One region of the Gordonia sp. WA4-43 genome, then DNA from elsewhere that is predicted to be linked to it. Evidence: predicted binding sites of a transcription regulator. Region 1 holds the regulator's gene; each other region holds the start of a gene.

What was found. Region 1 encodes LexA, which represses DNA repair genes until DNA is damaged. Its sites were predicted from a motif close to CGAACANNTGTTCG; they were not measured.
Region 2: a site for LexA is predicted at 1,355-1,368, ahead of LEL84_RS12205 (HNH endonuclease signature motif containing protein). Genes of this name have one in related genera too.
Region 3: a site for LexA is predicted at 1,826-1,839, ahead of LEL84_RS00415 (HNH endonuclease signature motif containing protein). Genes of this name have one in related genera too.

Annotation. Positions count from the first base shown of each region.
Region 1 covers NZ_CP084736.1:311,835-315,074, reverse strand. Annotated here, with positions in the region: gene hrpA (ATP-dependent RNA helicase HrpA) at 1-114, shown strand, start outside; gene nrdR (transcriptional regulator NrdR) at 88-588, opposite strand; gene LEL84_RS01465 (LysM peptidoglycan-binding domain-containing protein) at 688-1,227, opposite strand; gene lexA (transcriptional repressor LexA) at 1,453-2,157, shown strand; gene LEL84_RS01455 (phosphoenolpyruvate--protein phosphotransferase) at 2,135-3,240, opposite strand, start outside.
Region 2 covers NZ_CP084736.1:2,719,878-2,723,117, reverse strand. Annotated here, with positions in the region: gene pta (phosphate acetyltransferase) at 1-39, shown strand, start outside; gene LEL84_RS12210 (acetate kinase) at 36-1,238, shown strand; gene LEL84_RS12205 (HNH endonuclease signature motif containing protein) at 1,393-3,234, shown strand; gene LEL84_RS12200 (serine/threonine-protein kinase) at 3,237-3,240, opposite strand, start outside.
Region 3 covers NZ_CP084736.1:99,006-102,245, reverse strand. Annotated here, with positions in the region: gene LEL84_RS00420 (glycoside hydrolase family 13 protein) at 1-17, shown strand, start outside; gene LEL84_RS00415 (HNH endonuclease signature motif containing protein) at 108-1,811, opposite strand; gene LEL84_RS00410 (hypothetical protein) at 2,001-2,690, opposite strand; gene LEL84_RS00405 (acyl-CoA thioesterase) at 2,690-3,178, opposite strand.

The DNA.
Region 1 (3,240 bases):
GAAGCGCAGTGGCTCGTCGAGGAGTTGCGCGTGGGGCTGTTCGCCCAGCGTCTCGGTACCGCGTTCCCGGTGTCGGAGAAACGGGTCCTACGAGCTCTGGACCGGCTCGGCTGACACGGGTTCGGCGAGCGCGCTCCCGGAACCCGATGCCGCCTTCAGGTCGTCGATCTCACGCTGGAAGTCCTCCACCGAGTCGAACGACCGGTACACCGAGGCGAAGCGCAGATACGCCACCTCGTCGAGATCGCGGAGCGGGCCCAGGATGGCGAGTCCGACCTCGTTGCTGGGGATCTCGGCCGATCCACTGGCGCGCACCGTGTCCTCGACCTGCTGGGCGAGTTGCGCGAGCGCGTCCTCGGCGACGTGGCGGCCCTGACAGGCTCGCCGCACGCCGCGCATGACCTTCTCCCGGCTGAATGGTTCGGTCACGCCGTTGCGTTTGACCACCGCGAGCACGGCGCTCTCCACGGTCGAGAACCGGCGACCGCACTCCACACAGGAGCGACGGCGGCGGATGGCCTGCCCTTCATCTGCGACACGCGAGTCGATGACCTTGGTGTCGTCGTTCTTGCAGAAGGGGCAGCGCATCGTGTCCTCACGCAGGTCGCGGGACGCTGGAACGCACCCGAAGCGTGCGCCCCGCCGCTTGTCGGCCGGCCCCTGTGACATCGAGGATACCGCCCAGCCTCAGCGGTACCGGGGGGTGAGCAGGGGCTGGCCCACCTGCAGCGCGCTCGACCCCAGATCGTTCATCGCGACGATCTCGTCGATCACGACCTCGCGCGGCATCTCGGGTGCCACCCGGCCGGCGATCGAGCTGAGCGAGTCCCCCGAGCGCACGTGGACGACCTCGGCACTCACGGCGGACGGGGTCAGCGAGTCCGAGTAGTTCTGGCCCACGACACCGAACACCCACACGACGAACGCCAGCCCGACGCCGGCGAGGAGCGCGACCGCGGTGCGGCGGCGGCGACGGAACACCGCCGCGTCGGGTCCGACCGGGCCACGCCCGCGCACCCCGACCGGAGAGCCACAGTGGGTGCCGCCGACCCGCGGGGTCACCGGCGACGCACCCCGCGGTCGGGTGCCGGCCGGCCGGTTGTCTACCGGGCGGCCGCCGTCGGACAGCGGGGCGCGCGTCCGGACCCCATCGGCGCGGTCGGTGGGGGGCCGGACAGCGTCGGGACGGTCGGTGCGGACGGGAGCGACGAGAGTGGCGGTGCGCATGGTGCCCTCCGGTGTTCGGGTGTCTGGGATCGTGCGGGGTGTGACGGTCGGTGTTCGAACATCGATCAGATGTTCGATGCACTGATGTTCGAATTTGTAGCACGACGTCCCGACAAAGTCTCGCGACACATCGAACAAATGTTTGAGGTGCCGGTCGCACTCGGCTAGGCTCGGACCCGGTGCAAGCCATCTACCAGCACGTTCCGAAGACGAGAGGAACCGAACATGAGTGACACCGGCGATAGGCGCGGCCGAGCGCGGGGCGCCGACGACGAGGCCCCGTTCGACGCCGCCGCCGCCGAGGCCTCACTCACCCCGCGACAGGCCGGGGTCCTGGAGGTGATCCGCCGCTCGGTGCGCGAGCGCGGTTATCCGCCGACCATCCGGGAGATCGGCGACGAGGTCGGCCTGGCCTCGACGTCGTCGGTGGCCCATCAGTTGCGGACGCTGGAACGCAAGGGGCTGCTCAAGCGCGACGCGAACCGTCCCCGTGCGGTCAACATCGCCCCGAGTGACACCCCGTCGCCGGACACCCCGTCGGCCGGTCAGCTGCCCGAGCCGACCTTCGTGCCGGTTCTCGGCCGAATCGCGGCCGGCGGTCCGATCCTGGCCGAGGAGGCCGTCGAGGACGTCTTCCCGCTGCCCCGTGAGCTGGTCGGCGAGGGATCTCTCTTCCTGTTGCGCGTCGTCGGCGAGTCGATGATCGACGCCGCGATCTGCGACGGCGACTGGGTCGTGGTCCGGCAGCAGAACGTCGCCGACAACGGCGACATCGTCGCGGCCATGATCGACGGCGAGGCCACCGTGAAGACCTTCAAGCGTCAGGGCCCCAACGTCTGGCTCATGCCGCACAACGAACTGTTCGATCCGATCCCGGGCAACGATGCCGTCATCCTCGGCAAGGTCGTCACCGTGATGCGGCGAGTCTGACCTCTCCACCGACCGAACCGTCGAGCACCGCCGCGGCAGCCTCGCGCGCCGCGGCGGGATCCGAGGTGGCCAGGGCAGCCTCGGCGGCGGCCCGGCAGTCCGGTGCGGACACCTCGCCGAGCCGGGCCCCCACGGCCGCGGCAGCAGCCGGCGCGCTGGACAGCGAGGTGACCCCGAGACCGACGAGCACGCAGGCGAGGTTCGGATCGGCGGCGGCCTCGCCGCACACCCCGACCGGCTTTCCCTGACGTGCACCCGCTGCCGCGACACCCGCGATGAGGCTCAACACGGCCGGTTGCCACGGGTCGGTCAGTCCGGCGAGATCGGCCGACATCCGGTCGGCCGCCATCGTGTACTGGGTCAGATCGTTGGTGCCGATGGATACGAAGTCCACCTCGGCGAGGACGGCTTCGGCCAGGATCGCCGCCGCGGGCACCTCGATCATCACCCCGGCGACCAGACCACGGCCGCGGACCTCGGCGGCGAAGGTGCGCGCCTCCGCCGGCGAGGCGATCATCGGCGCCATGACCCACGGCGCGACGGCCGACCCCGACGCGGCCTGCGCGATCGCGTCGAGCTGATGCGCGCGGATCTCGGGGTGCGCCAGCGCGATCCGATCGCCCCGCACGCCGAGCGCTGGGTTCGATTCGTCGGGATGGGTCACGAACCGGAGCGGTTTGTCGGACCCGGCGTCGAGGGTGCGGATGACCACCTTCTGCCCGTCGAACGCATCGAGCACCTCCCGGTAGATCGCGGCCTGCTCGTCCACCGACGGTTCGTCGGCACGCTCGAGGAACGCGAGTTCGGTGCGGAAGAGCCCGACGCCCTCGACGGGGTACCCGGCCGCGGCGCGTGCCGACGATCCGTCGGCGACGTTGGCGAGCACCGCCACGGCCACCCCGTCGGCGGTCTGCCCCGGACCGGTCCAGCCGGCGACGAGTGCGGCATGCCGCCGATCCTCGTCGACGCGAGCCCGGGCCGCCTCCGCATCGGGCTCCACCTCGATTCGCCCGGTGCTGCCGTCGACGAGAATGGTTGTGCCGGGCTCGATCTCGTCCAGGTCGGCCACCGCCACCACGCACG
Region 2 (3,240 bases), 2.4 Mb from region 1:
GAGAACGTCGCCTCCGCCGAGGCCGAGGGTCCCCGATGAGCGGGGCGTCGGGTGCGGTGCTGGTGCTCAACGCCGGCTCGTCGTCGCTGAAATACCAACTGGTGCAACCGTCGGACGGCACGGTGATCGCGGAGGGCATCGCGGAGCGGATCGGCGACTCCGGTTCGTCGATGACACACGAACAGAATGGTGAGACGGTCACCGAGACATTGGGACTCGACGATCACCTCGCCGCGGTCCGACGCGCGGAGCGCTTCTTCGCCGACAACGGAACCGATCTGGCCGACGCGGGACTGAGCGCGGTCGGACATCGGGTGGTGCACGGTGGCCGGTCGTTCTACGAGCCGACGGTGGTGACCCCCGAGGTGATCTCGGAGATTGAGCGGATCTCCCCGCTGGCGCCGCTGCACAATCCGGCCAACCTGGTCGGCATCCTGGCGGCCCGGGAGTTGCTCCCCGACGTCCCCTCGGTGGCCGTGTTCGACACCGCGTTCTTCCACGGGCTCCCTGACGCGTCGGCGACCTACGCGATCGACCGTGCGGTCGCGGACGAACATGCCATCCGCCGCTACGGTTTTCACGGCACCAGCCACGAATACGTCTCCGGCCGGGTGGCCGAGTTCTTCGACCGTGACCCGGCGTCGATGAACCAGATCGTGCTGCACCTCGGCAACGGCGCGTCGGCGTCGGCCATCGCGGGCGGGCAGCCGATCGACACGTCGATGGGTATGACCCCGCTCGAGGGGCTGGTGATGGGGACCCGCAGCGGTGACCTCGACCCCGGGCTGGTCCTGCATCTGAACCGGGTGGCGAACCTGTCCGTCGACGAGATCGACACGCTGCTCAACAAGCGTTCGGGACTTCGAGGTCTGTGCGGCGAGAATGACTTCCGTGCCATCACCGAGCTGATGGACAACGGTGACGACGCCGCCCGACGCGCCTTCGACGTCTACATCCACCGCCTGCGCCGATATATCGGTGCCTACGCCTTCGCCCTCGGACGCGTCGATGCCATCACCTTCACGGCCGGTGTGGGGGAGAACTCCGCAGTCGTCCGCGCCCGTGCGCTGGCAGGGCTGGAAGGGTTCGGGATCGTCGTCGATGACGAGCGAAACGCAGTGCGTGGCAAGCAGGCTCGACGCATCTCGGCGGATGACAGTGCGGTAGACGTGCTCGTTGTCCCGACGAATGAGGAACTCGCCATCGCGAGGCAGTCGGCGGCGGTGGTCGGGGGCTGATTCACGGCCGCAGGATGGTGCGAGAATCGGCTGCCTTTACCACGCGCCACCGACAAGATGCGCTGTACGAATGGACAACGAAAAGCGTTGCGCACCAGAGTTATAGCAGCTACACTCGAACATACATTCGCGCAATCGTCTCCGGGGGGTGACAATGTCTGACGAAGCAATCACGCCGCAACCGCGGGCCGTCGAGTTGGTAGCCGAACTGCACGCGACCCTCGACAAACTGCAGACCGTCGACTTGTCCCCGTGCACCGACGAAGAACTGGTGGAAGTCGCCGCCGCTACCGAACGCGCGATCGCTCGAACCACTTACGCCGGCGACCGGCAAGTCGCCGAAATCGAGGCTCGTGATCTGCCCCGCAAGACCGGCTGCCGCACTCTGATGCAGTTCATGACCCATCGGCTGCGGATCTCCAACCCGATGCGTCGACGCAAGCAGCTGAACGCCACCGCCGCGCTGACTTGCCTCAACGGCGACCGTCTCGAACCTGAACACCCCACGCTGGCAGAGGCTTTCGCCACCGGATCCGTGGGGACCGGGCACGTCCAGGCCGCCATGGATGTCCTCGACCAGATCCCGCATGCTGTCGAACACGACATCAAGGTCGCCGCCGAGCGACAGATGGCCGAGATCGCCGAAGCCCACACGCCTGCCGAGATCACCCAGCTCGGCTCGCGGCTGCTTGCCCACCTCGATCCCGACGGCACCCTGTCCGACGACACCGACCAGAAACGACGCCGCGGCCTGTGGATCGGCCGGCAACGCGCCGACGGGACAGCCAAAATATCGGGCACCCTGACACCCGCACTTGCCGCCCGGCTCACCATGATGTTCGCCGTGTGGGGCAAACCCGGACTCAATAACCCCGACGACCCCGCCTCGCCCCAAGGCCCGGCCGGCACCGCCGACCCCGACGCCCTGGCCTCGGCGGCCGACCGCGACGGTCGCACTCTCGCCCAGACGAATCACGACGCGCTCGACGCCGCCCTGGCCGCGGGGTTCGCCGACGGCGCACTCGGCACCTCGCACCGCGGCCTGCCCGTCCAACTGATCATCAAAGCCGACCTCTCCGACCTGATCCGAGAAGCCGGACTCGCCACCACCGCCACCGGCACCCTGCTTCCCATCCGGGACCTGATCGCGATGGCCGGTGACGTCCAGCCGTGGTTGGCGATCTTCAAAGACGCCACCGCTGTGCCGCTGCACTTCGGGCGGGGCAGACGTCTGGCCACCCGCGAACAACGACTCGTCTCCTTCGCCCGTCCCGACGGGGAAGTGTGTTCGGCACCCGGCTGCGATCAGCCCGCCACCCACATCGAGCTTCATCACGCCCACAAAGATTGGGCCAAGGGCGGTCTCACCGACATCGATGATCTCGCCCCTGCCTGTCCCCGTCACAACCGGATGGTCGGCGACAATCCCGGCCAGTACACCACGCACATCGAGCGCTCTGGACCTGATGAAGGCCGCTGCGTCTGGCGATTGAACGCCGAACCCGGCGCCCCACCCAATCCCGGTCGCCTGAACCGCCGACCCGACATACCGCGGCGGTTCGCAGAACACCTGAACACCGTGCGCGACGAGATCCACGGACCGACCACACAAGGGTTTCGCGGGCTCGGTCGCCGGACCCTTCGTGACGCGCCCTCCGCAAGCTCCGGGCGCTCCTCAGGGAGCAGGGGTGACGCGCTCTCCGCAAGCTCCGGGCGCTCCTCAGGGAGCAGGGGTGACGCGCCCTCCGCAAGCTCCGGGCGCTCCTCAGGGAGCAGGGGTGACGCGCCCTCCGCAAGCTCCGGGCGCTCCTCAGGGAGCAGGGGGCCCGGCGATCAAGCGCGCCGCTCATGGCTGAAAACCAGCCACGTCATCGACGTCCGACCGCCACTGCGCGTGCGTCGCAGCACCCGTCCGTCACCGGTCGAGGCCCACCTCGCGGAGCTCTTGGGCGAAGACCCGCTCGTGCGCAACGCAGCAGGGACGTTCTTCGGATAGCCCTAG
Region 3 (3,240 bases), 210 kb from region 1:
CGGCCTGGCTGGTGTGACTGAACTCGGGCAGCCGGCCGCGGACCACGTGAGGGGCACGCAGGCACCTCACCGCCGTCGATAGCAAGCAAGACAATCGTGAAACGCTGCTAGAAGGGCGGCGGGTTGGCGTCGTTCCAGCGCTTCTCGGCGCGTTGGTGGCGTCGGAAGTCGTTGTCGCGCTGCTTGGTGAGTCGGTCGCGGGCGGGGTGATCGGGTGATCGTCTGGGGAAGAGCTTGTTGAACAGGTCGCGTCCGCTGAAGGCGTTGCCGACGAACATGTGACCGGTGGGTGTGGTGAACCAGGCGGTGCGGGACTCGTCTTGGTGGTCCTGCCAGCTGGTGAAGGTCTTGATGCGGTGATGGAAGCGGCACAGCGGTTTGAGGTTGCGCGCATCGGTCGGGCCACCGCGCCGCGGGTCGGTGTGATCGAAGGGTTCGGTGTGGTCGAGGTCGATCTGCCAGACCGGGGCGTTGCAGCCCGGGAAGGTGCAGCACAGTTCGCCGGCACGCACCAGCGCCTGCAGCTTCTTCGACGGGGTGTACCGCGTTGTCGAACTGTCTGCCTCGGGAGCCGATGCCAGTGGCGCGGCGGGGGTCGGTGCGGGATGGATGTAGGTGCGTCGCGCTTCGGCGAGGAGTTCTCGCGCGGTGTCGGCGTCGATGATGCCATGGCGGTCGAGGAACGCGGGATCGTCGTCGAGACCGATCAGGGTCGACAGGTTCACCACGATGTGAAAGGTCGCGCGCGGCGCCAGCGAGTCCGACGCCGAGTCGGTCGGCGCGGCCGGGTCATCGGCAGCGGTGTCGGGGGCTGACGGGTCGACGAAGGTGTCCGCATCCACCATCTCAGCAGCTGGTGCAGGCGGCTCGGCGGTATCCACTGTCGCTGGGTCGAAATCTGGTGCTGTGTCGGGTTCGGTTGCGGCAGGTCGACAGTCGTCGCATAGGCAGGTGATGGCGGCTTCGCCGCGCGAAAGTGCTTTGAGGGCATCGACCCGGCGATTGGCCAACTTTCGAGGGTCACCGGCGTGGACCGCGGTGGCCATCGCCGTCAGGCGGGCGTCGAACTCGGCGGCATCAGCATCGGGCAGCGTCCCGGAGATCCGGGACTGCCCCGGCGTGAACCGATCGGGGGTGACCGTCACCTTGCGGTCGGACTTCACTCGCTCCTTGCGTCGGCGGATCGCGTCGGGTGCCCACTTGGCGACGATCGAATCGACCATGGCGGTGAACCGGGCCGTCGACATCGGTGGGCGGGCGAAGATCGCTTCGGCGAGATGGGCGTCGACGGTCTGCATCTCTTCGTCGTCGGTGATGAGATCGGTGCGCTTGAGAGCGATGAGGAAGCGGCGCTTGTCGATTCGACCGCACGCCAGTGCGTGCCCGGTGAAGGAGAGTCGGTAGCGCAGTGCGTCGCCGGCCTCGATGAGGTCTTTCGCCTCGGCCGGTGTCACGGTGAGGGTGGCGCCGACTTCGGCGATGGCTTGTTCGAGACCGTTGGGCCCGAACTGCTCGTAGGGGTTCTCGCCGGCGGCCACTCGCGCTGATAGGTGCTCGAAGGCTTCGATGGAGTCGAGTTCGCCGCTGTGCGTCTCGGCGCGGCGCTGCGCGTAATCCATCTCGCGTTCATCGTGAATGAGGCTGGCAACGACCATCATTCGATGCGCGGACGCTGCCGCCAAGCCCGCGCAGTGGTTGAGGACCTCGACGAGTTCGGATGCGGAGAGTTCATGGTCGGGACGAAAGCGCGGTTCGACGGACTCCTGTGATGGGTCCACCGCCGTGGATCCGGCCCCCGCCCCCGATGACATGACACCATCGTACTCGAAAATATGTTCGAGTCAAGGCTTGATTTTTCCAAGTCCCGGACGTCCTACAAATCGAACCACGACGTACTGACAGGCCTCCGACTTCGAGATAATCGTGTCTGCGTGGCGGCCAGTGCGAATCACCATGGCTGGAGCTCAGGCGACAAGAGAGATCATCGTGAGACACACCGTTTAGTTCAGGACGGTGACCGCGAGATCGCGGTGCCGGCGCTGGTACACCGAGCCGAAGCGTGCATCGATCCGAATCCACGCCGCCGACATCCGGATTCGTACCGGTTCGTCGGCTGCGATCGCCCCGGTGTCGGAGGTCTCGGTGACCGCTCGTCCGTCCGCGTCGCGGATGAATCCCATGCCGGTCAGGGCGAAGACCGATCGCATGCTCACCGCGGCCCGCAGCGCACCCTCCTCCGACGTGACCTCGAGGACATCCTGATCGAGCAGACCCGTTGCGGGACCGTGCCCGCTCCCCTCCTCGCGCGCCACCCGGGCGCCTTCCCGAGACAGTTCGACCACGCTGCGGGCGGGTACGTCGTCGATGTGCCGGAACCCGATCGCAGCGGGAAGCGCTCCGCGCCAGGCACTGTCGAGGGAGAAGCCGGGATCGACCGCGGCGCCCGGGCCGGCCGATTCGACGGTCGCACGCAGTGTCGAAGCGTCGCACACGATGTCGGTCGGCGCGATTCGTCCGGTCACCGATCGGGTGGCGAGGACGTCGAACCCGGTATGTGCCCACAAGGCCACCAGACCGTCCGAACGCGCGACCACCCGGACGACGGCGGCATCGTCGAGACGTACTGCGTGCGAGAGGAACGCGAGGGCGTTCGATCGGTCCGAGGACGCGAACTCGATGAACCGCTCCATCAACTCGGCCCGCCGCGTGTGGCCGATTCCCCGGCAGGGCGGCGGAATCCGGCGAGGTAGTCCTTCTGTTCCGGGGTGAGCCGGGCGATGCGCTGGGCCGCCACGTCGAAGGCGACGAGCTGCGTGCTGGCGACCACGGCGGGTCGAGAGGCGGGGTCGGCACCCGCCGCGCGCACTTCGTAGCCGACGGTGAAGTCGACGGCCCGCAGGCGTTCGACGAACATGGTGACCTCGATCGGCCCCTCGGAATGACGCAGCTGCGCTTGATATCTCACGTGTAGGTCGGCGACGAGGCAGCCGTCGCGCAGGGGCGCGGTCGGTCGGCCGTCGTAGAAGAGCCAGGGAATGCGCGCCTCTTCGAGCAACGTCACCATCCGGGCGTGGTTGATGTGCGCGTAGACATCCATGTCCGACCAGCGCACCGGCACCTTGACCAGGTATCCGTCAGCGGTCGTGGTCCCGGCGTCCTCGTTGAGCACGTGCGTCATCCCCTGTCTGATCGGCGTCGGCGTGCAGCCCTGGCGGCCACCCCGGCCCAACCCTACGCACT